Regions from separate parts of the Mesorhizobium sp. M7A.F.Ca.US.010.02.1.1 genome, predicted to be linked through region 2. Evidence: riboswitches for the same ligand, from Rfam matches in the RefSeq annotation. Region 2 holds a riboswitch; each other region holds the start of a gene.

Region 1 (6,595 bases), on a different contig from region 2:
GCCCATTTATGGCGAGACCACTTGCTTTTACGCAATTCCAGACGGAAAACCGCTACACACTTTTCCTGGAATTGCTTTTGAGGAGACGTGACATGGCGACTTCGACCGAACGTGCAGTCCTTGCCGGCGGCTGTTTCTGGGGCATGCAGGATTTGATACGGCGCTATCCCGGCGTCATCTCCACCCGTGTCGGCTACAGCGGCGGCGACGTGCTCAACGCCACCTACCGCAACCACGGCACCCACGCAGAAGCCATCGAGATCAATTTCGATCCGGCCATCATAAGCTTTCGCACGCTGCTGGAACGCTTTTTCCAGATCCACGATCCGACGACCCGCAACCGCCAGGGCAACGATGTCGGGACGAGTTATCGCTCGGCGATCTATTACACCAGCGACGAACAGAAGCGCGTCGCCGAGGACACCATCGCCGATGTCGATGCCTCGGGCCTGTGGCCGGGCAAGGTCGTCACCGAAGTCGCACCCGTTGGTCCATTCTGGGAAGCCGAGCCCGAGCATCAGGACTATCTGGAGAAATATCCCAACGGATACACCTGCCACTTCGTCAGGCCAGGCTGGAAGCTGCCGGTTCGCGAGACGGCGGTTTCGTAGATTCGCAACTGCGATTTGCCCTGCATTGCTGCTCGACGGTGTCGTCGAGCAGATCATCGCATCCAAACCCCTTCAGTCAGCGCGTCTTGTCGCGTGGTGAAGCCATCGAGCTTTCACCAATGTGCGAAAGCGCCCTTCGAACACCTTCGTCAACGGCGAATGCGGTGCGGTAGGCAAACACGGTCAGGCGGTTGACAGCCTGCCGTATCGCGGTCCAATTGCGCAGGAAGAGTTGATTTCGGGAGACGGGCCGTGAAAAAAGTTTACGAAAAGCCAGTGTTTGTAAAACGCGAGCGTCTTTCGGTTGTAACTGCCTTGGCATCGCCTTCCACTCAGCCGACCTGACAAGCTCGCCCTGATCTGTCGGCCCGTTTGAGCCGCCGAAGATGAGGCCGATCGAATCGACCGATCACTCGGAGCCGATCACAGCCGTTTTTGTCCTCGATATCTCTAACTATACGGGGCCTCTGCTCGCCGGCTGGCTAGAGGCTGGAAATGCAATTGGCGCGATCATCGTGCCCGGGTTCCGGCGTCGTCCCACCGGTTTCAGCATTGGCAATTTCCGGCGAAGGCTTCAACGCAAGCTGCTGCTCAGGCGGTTTATCGGTAACACGCCTGTCAAGTTTATCGAATTTGGCCGCCCTTACGATTGGAATGCGCTTGGTCGGCAATTGTCTGACGTCCGCGCCGATGTGCTGGTCTGCTACACTTTGCCTGTCTTGATCCCTCAAGAGGTTCTTGGCCATTTTTCCAAAGGCGGGGTCAACCTCCACCCGGCGCTGCTCCCCGACTATCGAGGGCCCCACCCGATCCAGCGCTTGGCCGTGGACGGCCGGTATGCGGCTCATGGCGGCGTCACGCTCCACAAGATGTCCGCCGGTTTTGACGAGGGTGACATTCTCGGGCAGGTGCCGTTTTCCGAAGCTGACTGGACATCGAGAGAAGCCTTGGTCGACAGCACGGCAACCGCTATGCGGATTCTGGTGAGCGAGGCGGTGCCGGCCTACTGCCGGGGGCTGTTGTCAGGAATGCCGCAGCCGAAAGGCGACTTCGTCTGGGCGCGGCTTCAGCCCAGCCACCTGATAATCTCGCCGGCCATGTCGGTCGAGCATGTTGTACGGCTATGGCATGTGCTTGGCCTTCTGCCAGGCATCTATCTTGAAATCGGAACGCGCAAAGTCAGGCTGGGATTCCAGATCAGAAGGCTGGGGCCCTGCACAGGAAAGGCTCCGGTCAGGCGGTGGGGAACAGTGGAATTCGATCTCGCCAACGGTCGGGTCCTGTATTTTACCTACGGTAGAGTGCTCAAACGGCTGCTCAATTCAAAACACCTATTTTCGCGCCCGCCCGCCGGGAAACCCGCTCCAGAAATCCGGCTGTTCGGCAAAGCGAGTGCTGCGGACCAGAAAAACGGATGAAGTCGCTGGGCGATGCCCAGCGGCTTCATCCGTTTGCGACGTGGTTACTTGCCACAATGATTATCGTTTACCGTTGGCGCCGTCGCGTTACCATCGGCGTCCGGCTGCGCGCCTTGCGGGTTGGTCGGGCAATTCTGATCCGCGTTCGAATTCATGTCCCCTACCGTGCCAGTCGTGCTGTTGGTCGTGCCCGGGTCGACAGTGTCCGGCTCGATCGTATTCGGGGAAGCCGGCGTGTTCGGCTCAACCGTCACCGACTTGCCGCTGCCGCTTCCATTTGCGTTGTTGCTGCCGGCGCTTTGCGCCATGGCTGACGTGGCCAGACCAATGGTGAGAACCGAAGCTGCGAGGATTTTCATGAACATGGTTTGTCTCCATTTCTGTGAAGTCGTCGCTTATTTTCTACGAAAGTGATCGCGTTGCGACTGTGAGGACAACCGGTCGCGGCGGCGAAGGTTCCCGACAAAATTCCGCTCAGGCGCACCGTGACTGGCGCAATGCTTTTGGCGCAGTGCTCTGAAAAAACGGCTTTCCCTTGAACTCGAATGATGCTTTAAGGCGCACATCCACAGGGGTGCTCCGTACGGTCGGGGCTGAGACGGGGGCGGCAAGCCCACAGACCCTAGAAGCTGATCTGGGTAATACCAGCGGAGCGAGGCGGGCGATGTTTTCAGGCGCACAGATTTCCCTATACCCCATGACCGACGATTTCGTCGGTGTCATTCTTGGCGCGCTCGGTGCGCTCGATCCCTGGCGCGACAAGCTCAGGATCGAGACCGACGACATCTCGACCTTGCTGGTCGGGCCGCCCGAAGTGCTGTTTCCCGCCATGCGTGACCTCTTCGTGGCGGCGGCACGCAGCGGCAAACATTGCGTGTTGTCGGCCACCATCTCGCGCGGGTGCCCTGGCGAACCGGATGATCCGATCTGCCGCTCCGATGCACTTGGCGGGCCTGTCGGGTCGCTCGGCCCGCGCAAGGATGCGGCCATCGCGGCGGTGCGCAATGCTGCTGCCACCGGCCAGCCGGCGGCGGCGCAGTTCTCGCTCTATGTGATGGGCACCGACGACCACATGGACGAGATCTACGGCTGCATCGATTTTCTCAAGCAGTCCGGCGTCTATGAGCGTTCTAAGCATTTCTGCACGAAACTGCGCGGTGATGCCGGTGCGATCTTTTCGGCGCTGGACGAGGCCTTCTGCCGCTTCGGACCAGGCGCCGGCCACGTAACCCTCGACGTCACGGTCTCGGCCAACAGCCCGTCGGCTGTCTGAGCCAGCCGCGCTTTCGCGCTGCCGTCAAAGGTTGTCTCCCGTGGCCACATCATCAGTCGCTTCGCGCCCGATCGCGGGTCTTCTTGTCAAGGCAATGCCGGCCATGATCTCGGTCGGTTTGCTCCTAGTGGCGTGGGAGCTTTATGCCACCTATTCCGGCATCAGGCCGACGATACTGCCGGCGCCGTCGCGCGTTTTCGAGCAAGCGCTGCTCAATCGCCAGGCGCTGGCCGACAACGCCATTCCGACCATCGGCGCCACGCTGCTCGGCTTTGCCTGTTCGCTCAGCGCCGCCTTCGTGCTGTCGATGCTGGTCGACTTCTTCCAGCCGCTGCGGCGTGCGCTGTTTCCCGTCTTAATCGTCAGCCAGACCTTGCCGCTGGTGGCGATCGCGCCGCTGGTGGTGCTGTGGTTCGGCTTCGGGCTGGCGCCCAAGATCATGCTGGTGGCGCTGGTTACCTTCTTTCCGATGCTGGTTGCATTGGTCGAGGGTTATGAGTCGACCGAGGCCGAGATCGGGCAAATGCTCCGCGCCATGGGGGCAGGGCGCTGGCGCATCTTCGTGCTGGCGCGGCTGCCTTCGGCGCTGCCCTATTTCTTTGCTGGGTTGAGGATCTCCATCACCTATGCCGTGGTCGGCGCGATCTTCGCCGAATATGCCGGTGCCGCGAAGGGGCTGGGCATCTATATGCTCAACGCCAAGAACAATTTCCGCCCTGACCTGGTTCTTGCCGCCGTCGGAGTGAGCGCTGCCCTGACCCTTGTCCTGTTCGGGTTGACTGTACTGCTGCAGCGCCTTGCGATGCCCTGGGAGCGGGCCGGCAAGGAAACCGCCGGGAAGGGAGCCTGGCGATGAGCCGGCTGGAACTGCGGTATGTGCGCAAGGCGTTCGGTGGGCTCGACGTGCTGGCCGATATTTCGCTTAGCGTCGGCGCTGGTGAATTCGTCTCGATCCTTGGACCCTCGGGCGCCGGCAAATCGACGCTCTTTCAGCTTCTGACCGGCGCCGAGCATGGCGAGGGCGAGATGTTGTTCGACGGCGCGCCGCTCGACGACCACGGCAGGCATTTCGCCTTCATGCCGCAGCGTGACGCGCTGATGCCGTGGCGGCGCATCCTCGACAACGCGACGCTCGGGCTCGAAGTCCAAGGCATGAGGAGACAGGCGGCGCGGGTGCGCGTTGCGCCGTTGTTTGCCGAATTCGGGCTTGCCGGCTTCGAGCGGCATTTTCCAGCGCAACTGTCCGGCGGTATGCGCCAGCGCGCGGCCTTGCTGCGCACGGTGGTGCAGCAACGCGACATGCTTTTGCTCGACGAGCCGTTCGGCGCGCTCGACGCGCTGACCCGCACGGCCATGCAGCGCTGGCTGGAACAGATGTGGCGGCATCATCGCTGGACGGCGCTCCTGATCACCCATGACGTGCGCGAAGCCGTGTTCCTGTCCGACCGCATCTATGTGCTGTCGGCGCGCCCGGCCCGCATCGTGCGTGAAATTAAGGTGCCGCTGCCGCGCCCGCGCAGCCTTGGCGGCGATGCCGCGCGCCAGGCAAGTACGCTCGAGGCCGAGATTCTCGACATCATCGTCAACGCCACCCCATCCAAAGGACACGATCATGACTGACTTGACGCGCCGGCAGGCCTTGTTGCTGACCCTTGCCACAGGCCTTCCGCTCATTGCCGGATCGGGGCGAGCCCAAGCACAATCGGCACAAAAGGTCACCGTTGCCCTCGACTGGACGGTCAACACCAACCACATCGGACTGTTCGTCGCCCGCGACAAGGGCTTCTATCGCGAGGCCGGGCTCGAGGTCGACATCCTGCCTTACAGCGATACCGGTGCGGGCACGCTGGTTGCAAATCGCGTCGCCGATTTCGGCATCAACGGCACCATCAGCCTGTTCACCCAGAGAACCGCCGGAGCGGACCTGAAGGGCGTCTATGCGGTGGTGCAATCGGAAACCGGCCGCGTGGTCTTCAATGCGGCCCGCAGCGAGATAGTAAGCCCGAGAAACCTTGACGGCCTGACCTATGGCGGCTTCGGCAGCGCCTGGGAAAACGCCCTGATATCGACCATCATCCGCCATGATGGCGGCAAGGGCAATTTCGAGACGGTGACGCTCGGCACCTCAGCCTATGAGGCGCTGGCCAATGGTTCGGTCGATTTCACGCTCGAAGTCTCGACCTGGGAGGGTGTCGAAGCCGAGCTCAAGGGCGTCAAACAACGCAGCTTCGTCTATGCCGATTACGGCGTGCCTGACGAGCATACGACACTGATCTCTTCGAGCGAAGCCTATCTCCAGGCAAACCCCAAGCCTGCGGCAGCCTTTGTCCAGGCGACACGGCGCGGCTACCAGTTCGCGGTCGATCACCCCGAAGATGCGGCAGCCCTGCTGATCGCGGCCAACAAGGATGCGTTGACCAATCCGGCGCTGATCCACGCCTCGCTGAAGGCGCTGATCGACGGCCATTATCTGCGCAGCCAAAGCGGCGCCATCGGGACGATGGATTCGGCCAAGATGGAAGCGATCGGCGACTATCTCTTCGCGTCCGGCATCTTGCGCGATGCCGATGGCAAGCTGGTTGCTCAACGCCCGGATTTCGGGAGCTATTTCCGCAACGACTATCTGAGCTAGTCTGCCAAGATCAAATGAAATGGGTCGCCCGTCTTTCTGGACGACCGCGTGGAGCAGGGTCGTCTGGATGTGGCACCCTGGCTCCCTGACAGCCAGTTTAACACCGATCTGATCTTGTTGATTAACTGCCCGGCAATGGTTGCGTGCAAAGGTCGCCTCGAGGGATCATCGGGGTGTTTGCATTGCTCATATCAAAAAGCGAGGCGCTTTCGCACGTCAGTGACGGCAGGATTCTGTCCGCAGCCCGAAAGCGCGAAATCCTGGTGGATTTGCGTGAAGGTTTCTTTCGGATCTGCGCGCTGGCCTTCGCGGGCATGTTCGTCTACCGCGGCGTATATCACCTGATGCTCGACCCGACCCGCATCAATGTGGCGCTGGTGGCAATCTCCGAGATACTGACCTTTACCTGGCTGCTTCTGTCGCGGCGACCGCAGGTACGCGACTGGAACCCGCTGACGGTGGTTGTTCGGTGGTCGCCAGTTTCGGTGTCGGCTTCATCGACCTGGAACCGGGCGTGGCCATCATCCCGGTCTATGCCGCTGCGCCGCTGCAAGTCCTGGCGTTGGGGTTCGTGATCTGGGGGAAGATATCGCTAGGGCGTTCTTTCGCCATTCTGCCGGGCAATCGCGGCGTGATGACCGACGGTGCCTACCGCCTGGTG
Region 2 (6,595 bases):
CTTCGCCGTTTTCGGCCTTCGCACGCGCCTTGCGGTCGTCCAGCCTGGTGCCGCCGCGCTGCGCCAGCATGTCGGAGTAGCCGCCGGCATATTCGATCCAGCGGCCTTCACCATCCGGCGCGATCAGGCTGGTCACGGTGCGGTCGAGGAAATCGCGATCGTGGCTGACCAGGATGACGGTGCCGGCAAAGCCGGCGACCAGTTCCTGCAGCAGTTCCAGCGTCTCCATATCGAGATCGTTGGTCGGCTCGTCGAGCACCAGAAGGTTTGCCGGCCGCGCCAGCACCCGCGCCAGCAAGAGCCGTGCCCGTTCTCCGCCGGACAACTCGCGCACCGGCGTGCGTGCCTGCTCCGGCTTGAACAGGAAATCCTTCATGTAGGAGACGACGTGGCGCTGCTCGCCATTGATGACGAGGTTCTCGCCGCGCCCGTCGGTGAGATATTGCGCCAGCGTCTCCTGCGGGTCGACCGCCTCGCGCTTCTGGTCGAGCGTGGCGATCTCCAGATTGGTGCCGAGCCGCACCGAACCGACGTCCGGCTTCATCTCGCCGGTCAGCATCTTCAAGAGCGTCGTCTTGCCGGCGCCGTTCGGCCCGACCAGGCCGACGCGATCGCCGCGCTGGATGCGGGTCGAAAACCCCTTGACCACGGTGAGATCGCCAAAGCTCTTCTCGATGTTCTTCGCCTCGATCACCAGCTTGCCGGACTCGGCGGCGTCGCTCGCCACCATGGTCGCCGACCCTTCGGCACCGCGATGGCCGCGAAAACGCTGGCGCATGGTCTGCAACTCGCCGAGCCGGCGCATGTTTCGCTTGCGCCGCGCCGTCACGCCGTAGCGCAGCCAATGCTCTTCGCGAACGATCTGGCGGCCGAGTTTATGCTGCTCGCGCTCTTCTTCCTCCAGGACCAGGTCGCGCCATTCCTCGAAATGGCCAAAGCCCTTGTCCAGCCTGCGGGTCTGGCCGCGATCGAGCCAGATGGTGGCGCGCGACACACGTTCGAGAAAGCGGCGGTCGTGCGAGATGACGATCAGTGCCGAGGAGGTGCGGATGAGTTCTTCTTCCAGCCATTCGATGACCGAGAGGTCGAGATGGTTGGTCGGCTCATCGAGCAGCAGGATGTCTGGCTCCGGCGCCATCACGCGGGCAAGGGCAGCACGCCTCGCCTCGCCGCCCGACAGATCATTCGGACGTTCCTCACCCGACAGTCCGAGATGCTCCATCAGATAGCTGGCTCGGTAGGGATCGTCGGCGGGGCCAAGCCCGGCCTCGACATAGGCGCGGACGGTGGCAAAGCCCTCCATGTCCGGCATCTGCGGCAAATAGCGGATAGTTGCCGAAGGCTGGCGGAACACCTCGCCGTCCTGCGGCTCGATCAGGCCAGCGGCGATCTTCAGCAGGGTCGACTTGCCCGACCCGTTGCGGCCGACCAGTGCAATCTTGTCGCCGGCCGAAGCCGTCAAGGCGGCGCCGTCGAGCAGCGGCGTGCCGCCGAAGGTCAGTTTTATCCCGTCGAGGTTGAGAAGAGGCGGGGCCATGTCAGCTTTCAGGTAAGGGATAGGGATGAGCGAGCAGCATCGCGCGGCCATGGTCCAGTGCGATTTCGAGGCGGCCCTTGACCTCGTTGGAGATGGTCAGCGACGAACCGAACGCCACCTTGACGTGGTTCAGCGGCCATTTGGCGCCGGTGACGGTCAGGCCGGCGAGCTCGGAAAAGCCGAGCACCGAAAACAGCGTGCCATCGGCATAGTCGAAGCCGGCCGTTCCGCGCAGCAGGGGAATGCCCTCCTGGGCGCCGCTGGTCAGGAGCACATCAGTCCCGGCCTCGGCCAGCCGGAGGGCAAGCGCCAGATGCAGGAAAGCGTGGTCGGCGCGCTTGCCGCCGAAAGCACCGGCGAGCACCAGGCGGGTCGCGCCGCGCTCGAGTGCGGCGGCAATGGCCAGTTCGCCATCGGTCTGGTCCTTTTCCGCCGGGAAGGTCCGGCGCGGCACGGAAGCGAGATCGTCAGGCAGCTTGGCTGGCACGGAATCGAAATCGCCCACCCACAGTTCGGGCACGAGACCCAGCAGCCGCGCATGCCCGATGCCGGCGTCGGCGGCGATGACGCGGGAGCCTTCGGCCTGGCGGTCGAGCCGTGGCGTGCGGATGAGATCGCCGCCAAGCAGGATGGTGAATGTGCTCATATCGTGTGGCCCTTACCAGCCCGGCACGGGAAACGGAAGGCGGCAAACTCCCACTTGCATGGGGGATCGGCCCGGCCTATGTGTCGAAACGCTCTAACGGGGTGCCGGACGCGATCTTCGCGGACCGGCTGAGAGGCAGTCTCGCCAACCCGCTGAACCTGATCCGGTTTGTACCGGCGGAGGGATTAGACGTTTCGGACAGTCCGACGCCTCAATTCCTTTTAATTCGAACGAAGGAGGCGCCGATGCGCACGCATTTATACGCTCTAGTCTCAGCAATGGCCGTGGTCCTGTCCGGACCGGCCTTGGCCAAGGACAAACTCACCGTCTACACCTATGAGAGCTTTACCGCCGACTGGGGTCCGGGTCCCGTGGTGAAGAAGGAGTTCGAGGCCGAATGCGGCTGCGATGTCGAGTTCGTCTCGGTCGCCGACGGCGTCGCGCTGCTCAACCGCGTCAGATTGGAAGGCGCGTCGACCAAGGCCGATATCGTGCTTGGCCTCGACACCAATCTCACCGCCGATGCCAAGGCGTCAGGCTTGTTCGCGCCGCATGGCGGCGTAACTGATGTCAACGTGCCGGGTGGCTGGAGCGACGATACTTTTGTCCCCTTTGACTACGGATATTTCGCCGTCGTCTACGACTCCGAGAAGCTGAAGAACCCGCCGAAAAGCCTGAAAGAACTGGTCGAGGGCAGTGCCGATGACAAGATCGTCATCCAGGATCCGCGCACCTCCACGCCGGGCCTCGGTCTGCTTCTGTGGGTCAAGTCGGTCTATGGCGACAAGGCGCCCGAGGCCTGGGCCAAGCTCAAGGCGAAAGTGCTGACCGTGACGCCGGGCTGGAGCGAGGCCTATGGGCTGTTCACCAAGGGCGAGGCGCCGATGGTGCTGTCCTACACGACGTCGCCGGCCTACCACATGGTCGCCGAGAAGACAGAGCGCTATCAGGCAGCGTCGTTCGAGGAGGGCGAGTATTTGCAGATAGAAGTCGCGGGTATCACCACGGCGGGGGCCAAGAACCCGCTGGCGGCCAAGTTCATCGCCTTCATGACCGGGCCGAAATTCCAGGATGCCATCCCCGAGACCAACTGGATGTTCCCGGCCGGCAAGACCGACAAGCCGCTCAATCCGGCCTTCGACAAATTGGTCAAGCCGACCAAGACCTTGCTGTTCAGCCCCGACGAGGTCGCCGCCAACCGCAAGGCCTGGGTCGATGAGTGGCTGGCGGTGATGAGCAAGTAGGCTTGCGAGTTCTTTTGATGTTCGCGCCACTCCACCCCCCTCTGGCCTGCCGGCAATCTCCCCCTCAAGGGGGGAGATTGGCAGTGTCGTTGCTGGTTATAGTCCGGCAACGTTGGAGACTAGCGGAAGCATGGGTGGCGGCCGATCTCCTCCCTGGAGGGGGAGATGTCCGGCAGGACAGAGGGGGGCGCCAAGGAACGCAATCCTTTGTAATTGCCGCGATGGAAAGAATGGTGGTCCAGCGTGCAACGCGCGTCTGACCCCCGCATCACCGCTGGCACCCTCGCGCTCGCTGCAATCGCGCTGCTGATCGGCGGCGCGTTTGCCGGCCTGCTTTTCGAGGGCGCCCATGATTTCTCGGGCGCCTGGGCAGCCTTCGATCCCTATCTGCTTCGCGTCATTCGCTTCACGCTCTGGCAAGCGGCGCTCTCGACGCTGCTTTCGGTCATCCCGGCGCTGTTCGTGGCGCGCGCTCTGTCGCGACATCCACGTTTCTTCGGTCGCGCCTTCATCCTGCAGATATTCGCCGTGCCGTTGGCGCTGCCGGCTATTGTCGCAGCACTCGGCATCCTGGCGCTTTATGGCCGTGCCGGCTATTTCGCCGGCGTGTTTGCTGTGATCGGCGGGGGAAGCTGGCCGGGCATCTATGGCCTGTCCGGCATCCTCGTCGCCCATGTCTTCTTCAACCTGCCGCTGGCGACGCGGCTGTTCCTCGAGGCGCTGCAGACCATACCGGCCGACCAATGGCGGTTGGCGAGCCAGCTCGGCATGGCGGCGCGGCCGGCGTTCCGGCTAATCGAATGGCCAACGCTGCGCGCCGCACTGCCCGGCGTCGCCGGGCTGGTGTTCATGCTCTGCATCACATCCTTCACCATCGTGCTGACGCTCGGCGGCGGGCCGGCCGCGACGACGCTTGAGGTCGGCATCTACCAGGCGCTGCGCTTCGATTTCGATCCCGCCCGGGCCGTTACATTGACGCTGTTGCAGATCGCCTTGACCTTTATCGTTGTGCTGGCCCTAACGCGCCTGGGCGCCAATGTGGTCGGCGACACCAATTTGCCGGTCGCGCAACGCCGCTATCTCTCGGTCAATCGGAGCGAGACCTGGTTGAACGCGCTAGTCATCATCCTGGCGCTGCTGTTCGTCGTTGGGCCGATGGCGGCAACCGTGGTGGCCGGGCTGGGTGCGGACCTCGGCCGTTTGGCCAGAGAGGCCACTGTCCGGCAGGCAACGCTGACCAGCGCGGCGCTCGCCTTTCTGTCGGCGCTGCTTTCGGTGATGCTGTCGCTGGCGCTGACCATGGCGCGGCGGGCACTGGCGCTGAACCGCCGTGCCGGCGCAAAGACACTGCTCGAACGCGCCACCGATACAGGCGCCGGTTTTGTCCTTGTCGTGCCGCCGATCGTCGTCGGCGCCGGCTGGTTCGTGTTGCTGCGCCATGCCGGCGATGTCTTTGCCATCGCCCCGGTCATGGTCGTCACCGTCAATGCGGTGATGGCGATGCCGTTCGCCCTGCGCGCCGTGCGTCCCGCCTATGATGCGGCGAGCGAGCGTCACGAACGGCTCTGCGCACTGCTCGGCATTGCGGGCTGGAACCGGCTGATGCTGGTCGACTGGCCGTCGCTGCGGCGACCGCTCGCCACGGCCTTCGCTTTCGCCATGGCGCTGTCGCTCGGCGATCTCGGTGTCATTGCCCTGTTCGGCAGTGATTCCGTGCAGACATTGCCCTACCTTCTTCTGGCACGGATGGGCAGCTACCGCACCGAGGATGCCGCCGGCCTGGCACTGCTGCTCGGCTTCGTCTGTCTCGCGTTGATCGTGGCGGCGCACTGGCTGGGAAGGGAGAAGGTCCGCGATGCGTGAGAGGGCGGCCAACAGGCTCGAAAAGGGCGCGCCGGTGCGGCTGGACAATGTGTCGTTCAGTTATGGCAGCTATGGCGATGCGCCACTTGTCTTCGACGTCGAGTTCGCCACGGCGAAGATCACCGCCATCATGGGTCCGAGCGGTTCGGGCAAGTCGACACTGCTCAATCTGGTCGCCGGCTTCGAGACCCCACAATCGGGCCGCGTGCTGATCGGCGGGGCCGATGTCAGCACCGAGCCGGCCTCGGCGCGGCCGGTGTCGATGGTGTTCCAGGAGAACAATCTCTTCGCGCATCTTTCCGTCGAGCAGAATGTCGGGCTCGGCCGCTCGCCCTCCCTGGGACTGACCGAGGCGGACCGCGCCGCGGTCGCCGAGGCGCTTGCGCGCACCGGTCTCGCGGGCAAGGAGAAACGCCTACCGCGCGAGCTCTCCGGGGGCGAACGCCAGCGCGTCGCACTGGCCCGCGTGCTGGTGCGCGACCGACCGGTGTTGCTGCTCGACGAGCCCTTTGCTTCGCTCGGACCCGCTTTGCGCGACGAGATGCTGGATCTGGTTGCTGCCGTTCATGCCGAACGCGCCATGACGGTGCTATTTGTCACCCACCAGCCCGAGGATGCACGCCGCATCGGCGAGCACATGGTGTTTGTCGACAATGGGTTGGTGGCCGCAACCGGCAAGGCTGATGATTTCTTTACCGGGGCTGGTCCGGAGGCGTTCCGGCGCTATATCGGCGCGGGTGCTGGATATTCCACATCACGCGATGTTGCCCGGAAGCGGACATAATTTACGGTCAAACCGGCTCCAGGCGATGTGGCGTTTGCTTGCCATGACCGGGGGAGTGTGGCTAGGTCGCCCTACCGGTCCTGCACAGGCCGTGATTTGCCTGCAGTATCCGCCGCCGCCCTAAGGGACGGGCACGGATGCTGCAGCAGTTTGAGATAGCGCATGACACGTTCCGAAGATCGCCCCCGATTTTCGTGATCATGCGCCGGGACCCGAAAGGAAGCCGTTCTGGCGATCGGCGCTAACACATTGGGAATGAAACCGCTGGCGCGCTTTCTCGCGCTGGCTGGCTTTGCCGTGGCGTTGGCAAGCTGCCAGATGTTCACGCCGCCTGAAGTTCAGGAATCCGGCTTCCAGCCTTCCGACAAGCCGATCACGGTGGACAATGTCGGCGCCAACAACAAGCTCGCCGAATTGGCCAAGGCGCAGCACCCGCGCATCCTGGCGACTTATGGCGGTGAATATTCCGACTCCAAGCTCGAACGCATGGTCGCCAAGGTGGTCGGTAGTTTGACGGTGGT
Region 3 (6,595 bases), on a different contig from region 2:
CTGAAAATGCCTCTCTCTGTCGTTCCTAGAGCATTTTCTTCGGCAAACTCTGTCTGGAGGCGAGCGGTCAGGTAACCCAACGCCCGCACCATGCGCACGCTCTCTTCTTCGTACGGATGTGAAAGCGCCTGAAGTCCATCAAGCTTCCGTTGAGAGGCGGCGTTCACAGCCTGTCTCTGCTGTTCGAGATGAATCTGTAAATCCGAGTTGATGAATTCCACCAGTTTTCGTGGATCACTGGAACTCGGAACACTGCGGCGGAAGATCTCTCCCATTATATCAAGGAAATCGCGTATACAGACGTCGCTCAATGATGTGATGATCTGGTGCCCTACGTACGGGTAGTCATGCAGACGCAGCATCTGGCACGCTTTCAGAAAAGCCCATCCCTGTTTCCGGGCGATCGACCTCTTCAGATTTGAAGCATCCGCCTTGCTCATGGGCCGGCGCTTAATTTCCGGGTTCATGAGCGCGAGCGCCAGCCCTTCGGCATAAGGGCGCGCTTTTCGATCAAGAAGGAATTGCTGCTGATCCGCCGTCCTCAAATTCACGGAGAGGAATTCACGTGCTGCATCAGCAAGTGCCACAAGCTCTTCTCTGCCCTCGGAATGACCCGATATGATAACCCGCTCGATGATGTCATTGACGGAAAGCCGCCCCAGCCGGTTTTTGAGCGAAAACGCGCTGAGCGCATCGTTGCGCTCGAGATCACTCCGCAGATGGTCAGGAAGCGCATAGTACAGCCGAAGCGACGACACGTTCTCGCACAGCGTGGCGAACTCCCTCGGATCGACTGAATCAAGATTCTCGACGTCCCGGTCAGCATTCGAGAGCGACTGGCCGGGTATGATCGTCCGGATCGTGTCGTAGAGGCCGCCGATGTAGGCGAGGACCCATTTCACGTTGCCGCGCGTCTTTCTCACCAAGGTGTTCAGGAACTGCTGTTGGAGCGGTGTCAGTGCTTCACAGTCGTCAATCAGTATCTTGAAGAAGGGCGCCCTGTCACCGGCGAAAGATGGGCCATTTAAAAGTGGAGTGATCGCGGTCGCGACCTTGTTAATGATCGCGCCAGGGTCTGTTGCTCTGAAGCCGGTCGCTCCGGCATCGGCGGCAAAGAAGAACGCGTTGAAGCATTCGTCGACGTACCGGGTTATCCCACCCCGCAGCTCATCGATGCTGAAGAAGTCGAGACGGGCAGGTTGGGGTATGAAGTGCAGCACTTCGCGATGCAGTGCCAGGGCGACGTCCCTATCTTCGGAGGCCCGGTATTTCAAGTGGCCGTCGCGTCTGAGCTGGCCGATGCTCTCGAGCAGGCGTTCGACTATCTTCAGCTCCAGATAGTGAGAGAAGATTACGAATTGCCGCGGGATCACGGCGGCCGTGTCGAAGCGTATCCGCTCCGGAATGAGGTTCAGAACGGCGTTGTCGATTAGGGGCGAGAATGTCTCATTGAGCTGGAAGAAGACGCCATACCAAGCGAGCTTGCCGACTTGGTCCGAGAGACTTTTGTCTTCAAGAATATGGACTGTGGAAAGCGAGCGAAGAATGCTGGTCTTGCCGCTGCCTCTCGTCCCTGCGACGAAGACCGGCTTGGCGGCGGCAGAAATCAACGCCGACTTCTGACTGAACCACAGTATCGGGCGGCTTTCGTACTCGATCCTGTTGGGGCCGAACGGATTCTCCATCGCTATTCGTCCCTTACCTTAATGCGCCAAGCCGAGTTTGCCTTGGTGAGGCCGTCTATCTCGATGAAGCGCGCCGCTTGGAGCATCAGAAGAGAGTCTTCCAGATCTAGCCCGAGCTCGGCGGAGGCAGCAATCTCAGTGATCTCGTCCCAGAAGAGTAACCCATTCCCGCGCCTGGTGGCATGGTCGCGCAGTCGGCGCAGCAGGTCAAACGTGTCGTTGTTCAGAAAGGCCTTGCCGTTGGACATGGTCGAAATAAAGCAATGTTCGCCTTCCATGACCGTCCCGTCGGCGACATTGGTGCGGTAGGGTATAAGTCGGATGCCGACGAGCTCTCCCTGATCGGTCGTGAAGAAGACGAGCTCATTGAAACCTGACTGTATCTCTGGTGCTGAGATGCAGATCAATTTGCCGTCCGGAAACCTTGGATCGTTGACGATCTCGACCGGATCAGCATGTATGTGTCCATGCAGGTAGACGATAGGCTTGTTGCCCTGCAGCAGCTGAGTTCTGACAAATCCGCTGTTGAGCATCTCCGCGTATGGCGTAATGCGCGGAGTCTTTTGTGGCAGCAGATTGTGATGGCCGATTATGATGCCGTAACGCATGTCGGGCTGCTGGAGCAATTCCTGTAGGCCTGCAAGCATCTCACGCGAGATGTATGGCGTGTCCATCTGACCGTAATACTCGTCGTCGGACGCCTCCTTGTCTGGATCGCTGGGAGGTGTCGCGGGCGAATGTCCCGAGATGTCCGGCGAGCCGAGATCTAGAGGCTCTGTAGAAGGACTGAGTGCCTCGAGACGATCACGAAGGAACGCGGGAAGGTTTTGAAGCTCCCAACTGCCTATCGCTGTGTTGACGAGGATGAAGTTTGCGCCTGCGGATCCTGTCGGAAGTCTGAAGTGCACGGGTTGGTCCACGGGAACGGTCTGCCAACCCAAGCGGGCGGCTAAACTCGCCATTTCGCTGAATTTCTCAGTCGGTCCAAGTTCGCGCGCGTCATCACGGTTCACATCGTGATTTCCCGGTACGAATATCAACGGAAGCGCCTTTGAACTGCGTCCCTGTGCGCGGCAGAGCAACGTGAAATGCTGGAATGCCGAAGCAATGAAGGTCTTGTCGCCACGGCTCGTGAAATCCCCCATGAAGGCGATCGAATCCAAGGGCTTCGAAGTCGTCAGCCGCCGAAGTTTCGTCAAGACGGCACGCAGCGAAGACGCGCGTAGCTTCTGCGTTATTTTCGGAGCGAACTTGCTATCCTTGGCATCGATGTTGCTAGAGGAAGGATGCCAGTCCGGATAGTGAATATCGCCTACTTGAAGGATTCGCACCCGCCGCATAACTCGCCCCCCTGCCGAGAGCCATAGACTAATCCGTTCGCTTTTGCCAAGCGCGAACGATCATCCGCAGTGTCCTTAACGAGGTAGCCTGCACTTTTCGAGAATTGCCACGGCGGCTATTTTTCGGCTGTGAAGCACACGAGACCCGTGACGTGAGACCCAGTTGCTCAATGCCCAGTTGCTCAATGAGCTTTCTTACGAATAAGGGAGAATTTCCGCGGCCGGACTATCTCTGAGCGAGCGTGCATGACTGCCAACGGAAGGTCTTGCACGCACCCTTGCGATCTTGAGCAATGGTCGCCATGACTTTCTTCTTGCAGGCTTTTGAGTGGCCCAGCCTGCGATCACCAGACCCCACCGATTCTAAAGAGCGTGGCAGATGGGATAGTCGAGGTTGCCCGTGCACAGTCACGCTCAGGGCTTGCGCCGCCCAGAGGACACGCTGAAAAGGCAGATTGGGGCGCAAGCACGCCATTCACGAGAGGTTCGACATGAAGACCATGCAAGAAAAAGACATTCCGGCATTCGTACAAGCAGTTGTGGACGCCGGCTGCAAAATTTGCGCGATTGGCAACTTGGGATACGTCTTTGGCGATGCTGATTTCACGCCAGCGCAACGGAGGGCCGTCGAGCCACAGCTGCGTAGGATTGCTGAAATCTACGGCGAACGCGATCATCTCATGAACGAGATAGCTGTATATCTGCGGTCGATCGGACGCCATGTCGAGGTTGAGCCGAAGACAGGTATTTCCTGATGGCCGTGATCGCGAGAAGCCGTCTTCCAACCTCTGAATCCTAAAGGAGGTGACCCCCAAGGCCGTTCGTCACCTTCGACCAGAATAACCACATCCGTGACCGCCTGAGCTACTTGGTCGATACGCGCACATGGCCAATACAGTTTCTCCATCCTTCACGAAGCGAATGAGGCTTTGGCCATTCAGCCCCGGTCTACGGGGCGTGACTTGTCCCCGATGCATGCGCGAGCTCTCCGCCCGGCTGGCCGCCGGTCGTCGCCACCGGCCGAAGGCGCCCGAATGCGCTTGACAAGATAGCGTCAGCCCGTTCAACCTAAGGCATTCACCAGGGGAGTCCCGGCAAGGGGCTGAGATACTGCTGGCTTTCGCGGCGCAGTGACCCGTTGAACCTGATCCAGTTCATACTGGCGTAGGGACGGTGCAAGCGCTTTGCGGGAGTTTACGCCCGAGGTCCTGTTGCAGCAGGTCTACAGAAGCGTCTTTTCATCCTTCCGGCACAGAACTGGGTCTCCAATGCATGAGCAAAGGAGCCTCACGATGAATGCCCTCACCCCCGCCGTATCGACGGGACCACTGCCCGCCTCGCGGAAAATCCACAAGCCCGGCGTCCTCTACCCGCAGATCAGGGTGCCGATGCGCGAGATTTCCGTCCATCCGACGGCCGGCGAACCGCCCGTCACCGTCTACGATCCGTCCGGCCCCTACACCGATCCATCAGTCGAAACCAGCATCGAAAAAGGCCTTGCCCGGCTTCGCCACGAATGGGTCACGGCGCGTGGCGATGTCGAAGCCTATGACGGCCGCCACGTCCGGCCGGAAGACAATGGATTCGCCACCGGCGAGCGCCTGACACCGGAATTTCCGATACGCAATCGGCCGCTCAAGGCCAAGCAGGGCAAGGCGGTGACCCAACTTGCCTATGCGCGCGCCGGCATCATCACGCCAGAAATGGAGTTCGTAGCCATCCGCGAGAATCTCGGCCGCGAGGTGATGCGCGGCAAGCTGCAACGCGACGGCGAAGCCTTCGGCGCGGCGATCCCAGATTTCGTCACACCCGAATTCGTGCGCGACGAGGTGGCGCGCGGGCGCGCAATCATTCCCGCCAACATCAATCATCCCGAGAGCGAGCCGATGATCATCGGTCGCAATTTTCTGGTCAAGATCAACGCCAACATCGGTAACTCGGCTGTCACATCGTCGATGGCCGAAGAGGTCGAAAAAATGGTCTGGGCTATCCGCTGGGGCGCGGACACGGTGATGGACCTGTCGACCGGCCGCAACATCCACAACATCCGCGACTGGATCGTGCGCAATGCGCCGGTGCCGATCGGTACGGTGCCGCTCTATCAGGCGCTGGAAAAGGTCAACGGCATCGCCGAGGATCTGAACTGGGAGGTCTACCGCGACACGCTGATCGAGCAGGCCGAGCAAGGCGTCGACTATTTCACCATCCACGCCGGCGTGCGGCTGCACTACATCCCGCTGACCGTCGACCGGGTCACGGGCATCGTCTCGCGCGGCGGCTCGATCATGGCCAAATGGTGCCTGCACCATCACCGGGAGAGCTTCCTCTACGAGCATTTCGAGGAGATCTGCGACATCGCCAGAGCCTATGACGTCTCCTTCTCGCTCGGCGACGGCCTTCGTCCCGGTTCAATCGCCGATGCGAACGACGCGGCGCAATTCGCCGAACTGGAAACACTTGGAGAACTCACCAAGATTGCCTGGGCAAAGGACTGCCAGGTGATGATCGAAGGCCCGGGCCATGTCCCCATGCACAAGATCAAGCAGAACATGGACAAGCAGCTCGCAGTGTGCGGTGAGGCGCCGTTCTACACGTTGGGGCCGCTGACGACCGACATCGCGCCGGGCTATGACCACATCACCTCAGGGATAGGTGCCGCCATGATAGGCTGGTTCGGCACCGCAATGCTTTGCTACGTCACGCCGAAAGAGCATCTCGGCCTTCCCGACCGCAACGACGTCAAGATTGGCGTGATCACCTACAAGATAGCCGCCCATGCAGCCGATCTGGCGAAGGGCCATCCGGCAGCGAAAACCAGGGATGATGCCCTTTCGCGCGCGCGCTTCGAGTTCCGCTGGGAGGACCAGTTCAACCTGTCGCTCGACCCCGAAACCGCACGGTCCTTCCACGACCAGACCTTGCCCAAGGAGGCGCACAAGCTGGCACATTTTTGTTCGATGTGCGGGCCGAAATTCTGCTCCATGCGCATTTCCCACGACATCCGTGCCGAGGCCCAGAAGGAAGGCATGGCGGCAATGGCGGCAAAATACCGGGAGGGCGGCGATCTCTACATGCAGGCGGACGAGACTGGCGTACCGGTCGTGCCAGAGGCTCCCAAACCATCATGAGGGTGCTCGTCAAAGGGGCCGGCGTTGCCGGCCTCACCGTCGCTTTCGAACTCGCCGCCCGCGGCGCGACGGTCACCGTCGCCGAGATGCGGCATGGCCTTGGTGGCAACGCGTCGTGGTTCGCCGGCGGCATGCTGGCGCCATGGTGCGAGCGCGAAAGCGCGGAGCAGCCGGTGCTGGATCTCGGACGCGATGCTGCCGACTGGTGGGATGCGGTGCTGTCGGGTCAGGTGACACGGGCCGGGACATTGGTCGTGGCCGCGCCGCGTGATGCCGGTGAGCTTGACCGGTTCGCCAGTCGCACGTCAGGGCATCGGCGCGTCGATGAAAACGAAATTGCGCTCCTGGAACCCGACCTCGCCGGCCGCTTCCGGCGTGGATTGCTCTTCCCCGACGAGGCTCACCTCGACCCACGCCCGGCGATGGCGGCACTTCATGACAA

Evidence for each region. Region 2 has a riboswitch for thiamine pyrophosphate ahead of thiB (thiamine ABC transporter substrate binding subunit). Riboswitches for the same ligand answer to the same signal wherever they lie in the genome.
Region 1: linked by a shared signal. The riboswitch ahead of EOA19_RS20435 (YkoF family thiamine/hydroxymethylpyrimidine-binding protein) and the one ahead of thiB (thiamine ABC transporter substrate binding subunit) in region 2 are both predicted to bind thiamine pyrophosphate.
Region 3: linked by a shared signal. The riboswitch ahead of thiC (phosphomethylpyrimidine synthase ThiC) and the one ahead of thiB (thiamine ABC transporter substrate binding subunit) in region 2 are both predicted to bind thiamine pyrophosphate.

The regions. Positions count from the first base shown of each region.
Region 1 covers NZ_RZRV01000019.1:92,129-98,723, forward strand. Annotated here, with positions in the region: gene msrA (peptide-methionine (S)-S-oxide reductase MsrA) at 93-611, shown strand; gene EOA19_RS20425 (formyltransferase family protein) at 998-2,029, shown strand; gene EOA19_RS20430 (hypothetical protein) at 2,074-2,394, opposite strand; TPP riboswitch at 2,590-2,703, shown strand; gene EOA19_RS20435 (YkoF family thiamine/hydroxymethylpyrimidine-binding protein) at 2,694-3,302, shown strand; gene EOA19_RS20440 (ABC transporter permease) at 3,406-4,158, shown strand; gene EOA19_RS20445 (ABC transporter ATP-binding protein) at 4,155-4,922, shown strand; gene EOA19_RS20450 (ABC transporter substrate-binding protein) at 4,915-5,934, shown strand; gene EOA19_RS35915 (hypothetical protein) at 6,198-6,509, shown strand.
Region 2 covers NZ_RZRV01000041.1:10,943-17,537, forward strand. Annotated here, with positions in the region: gene EOA19_RS28610 (ABC-F family ATP-binding cassette domain-containing protein) at 1-1,537, opposite strand, end outside; gene EOA19_RS28615 (thiamine diphosphokinase) at 1,539-2,183, opposite strand; TPP riboswitch at 2,271-2,385, shown strand; gene thiB (thiamine ABC transporter substrate binding subunit) at 2,429-3,427, shown strand; gene thiP (thiamine/thiamine pyrophosphate ABC transporter permease) at 3,671-5,290, shown strand; gene thiQ (thiamine ABC transporter ATP-binding protein) at 5,283-6,074, shown strand; gene EOA19_RS28640 (M48 family metalloprotease) at 6,330-6,595, shown strand, end outside.
Region 3 covers NZ_RZRV01000027.1:45,718-52,312, forward strand. Annotated here, with positions in the region: gene EOA19_RS23745 (hypothetical protein) at 1-1,685, opposite strand, end outside; gene EOA19_RS23750 (metallophosphoesterase) at 1,688-3,025, opposite strand; gene EOA19_RS23755 (hypothetical protein) at 3,517-3,780, shown strand; TPP riboswitch at 4,098-4,214, shown strand; gene thiC (phosphomethylpyrimidine synthase ThiC) at 4,318-6,153, shown strand; gene thiO (glycine oxidase ThiO) at 6,150-6,595, shown strand, end outside.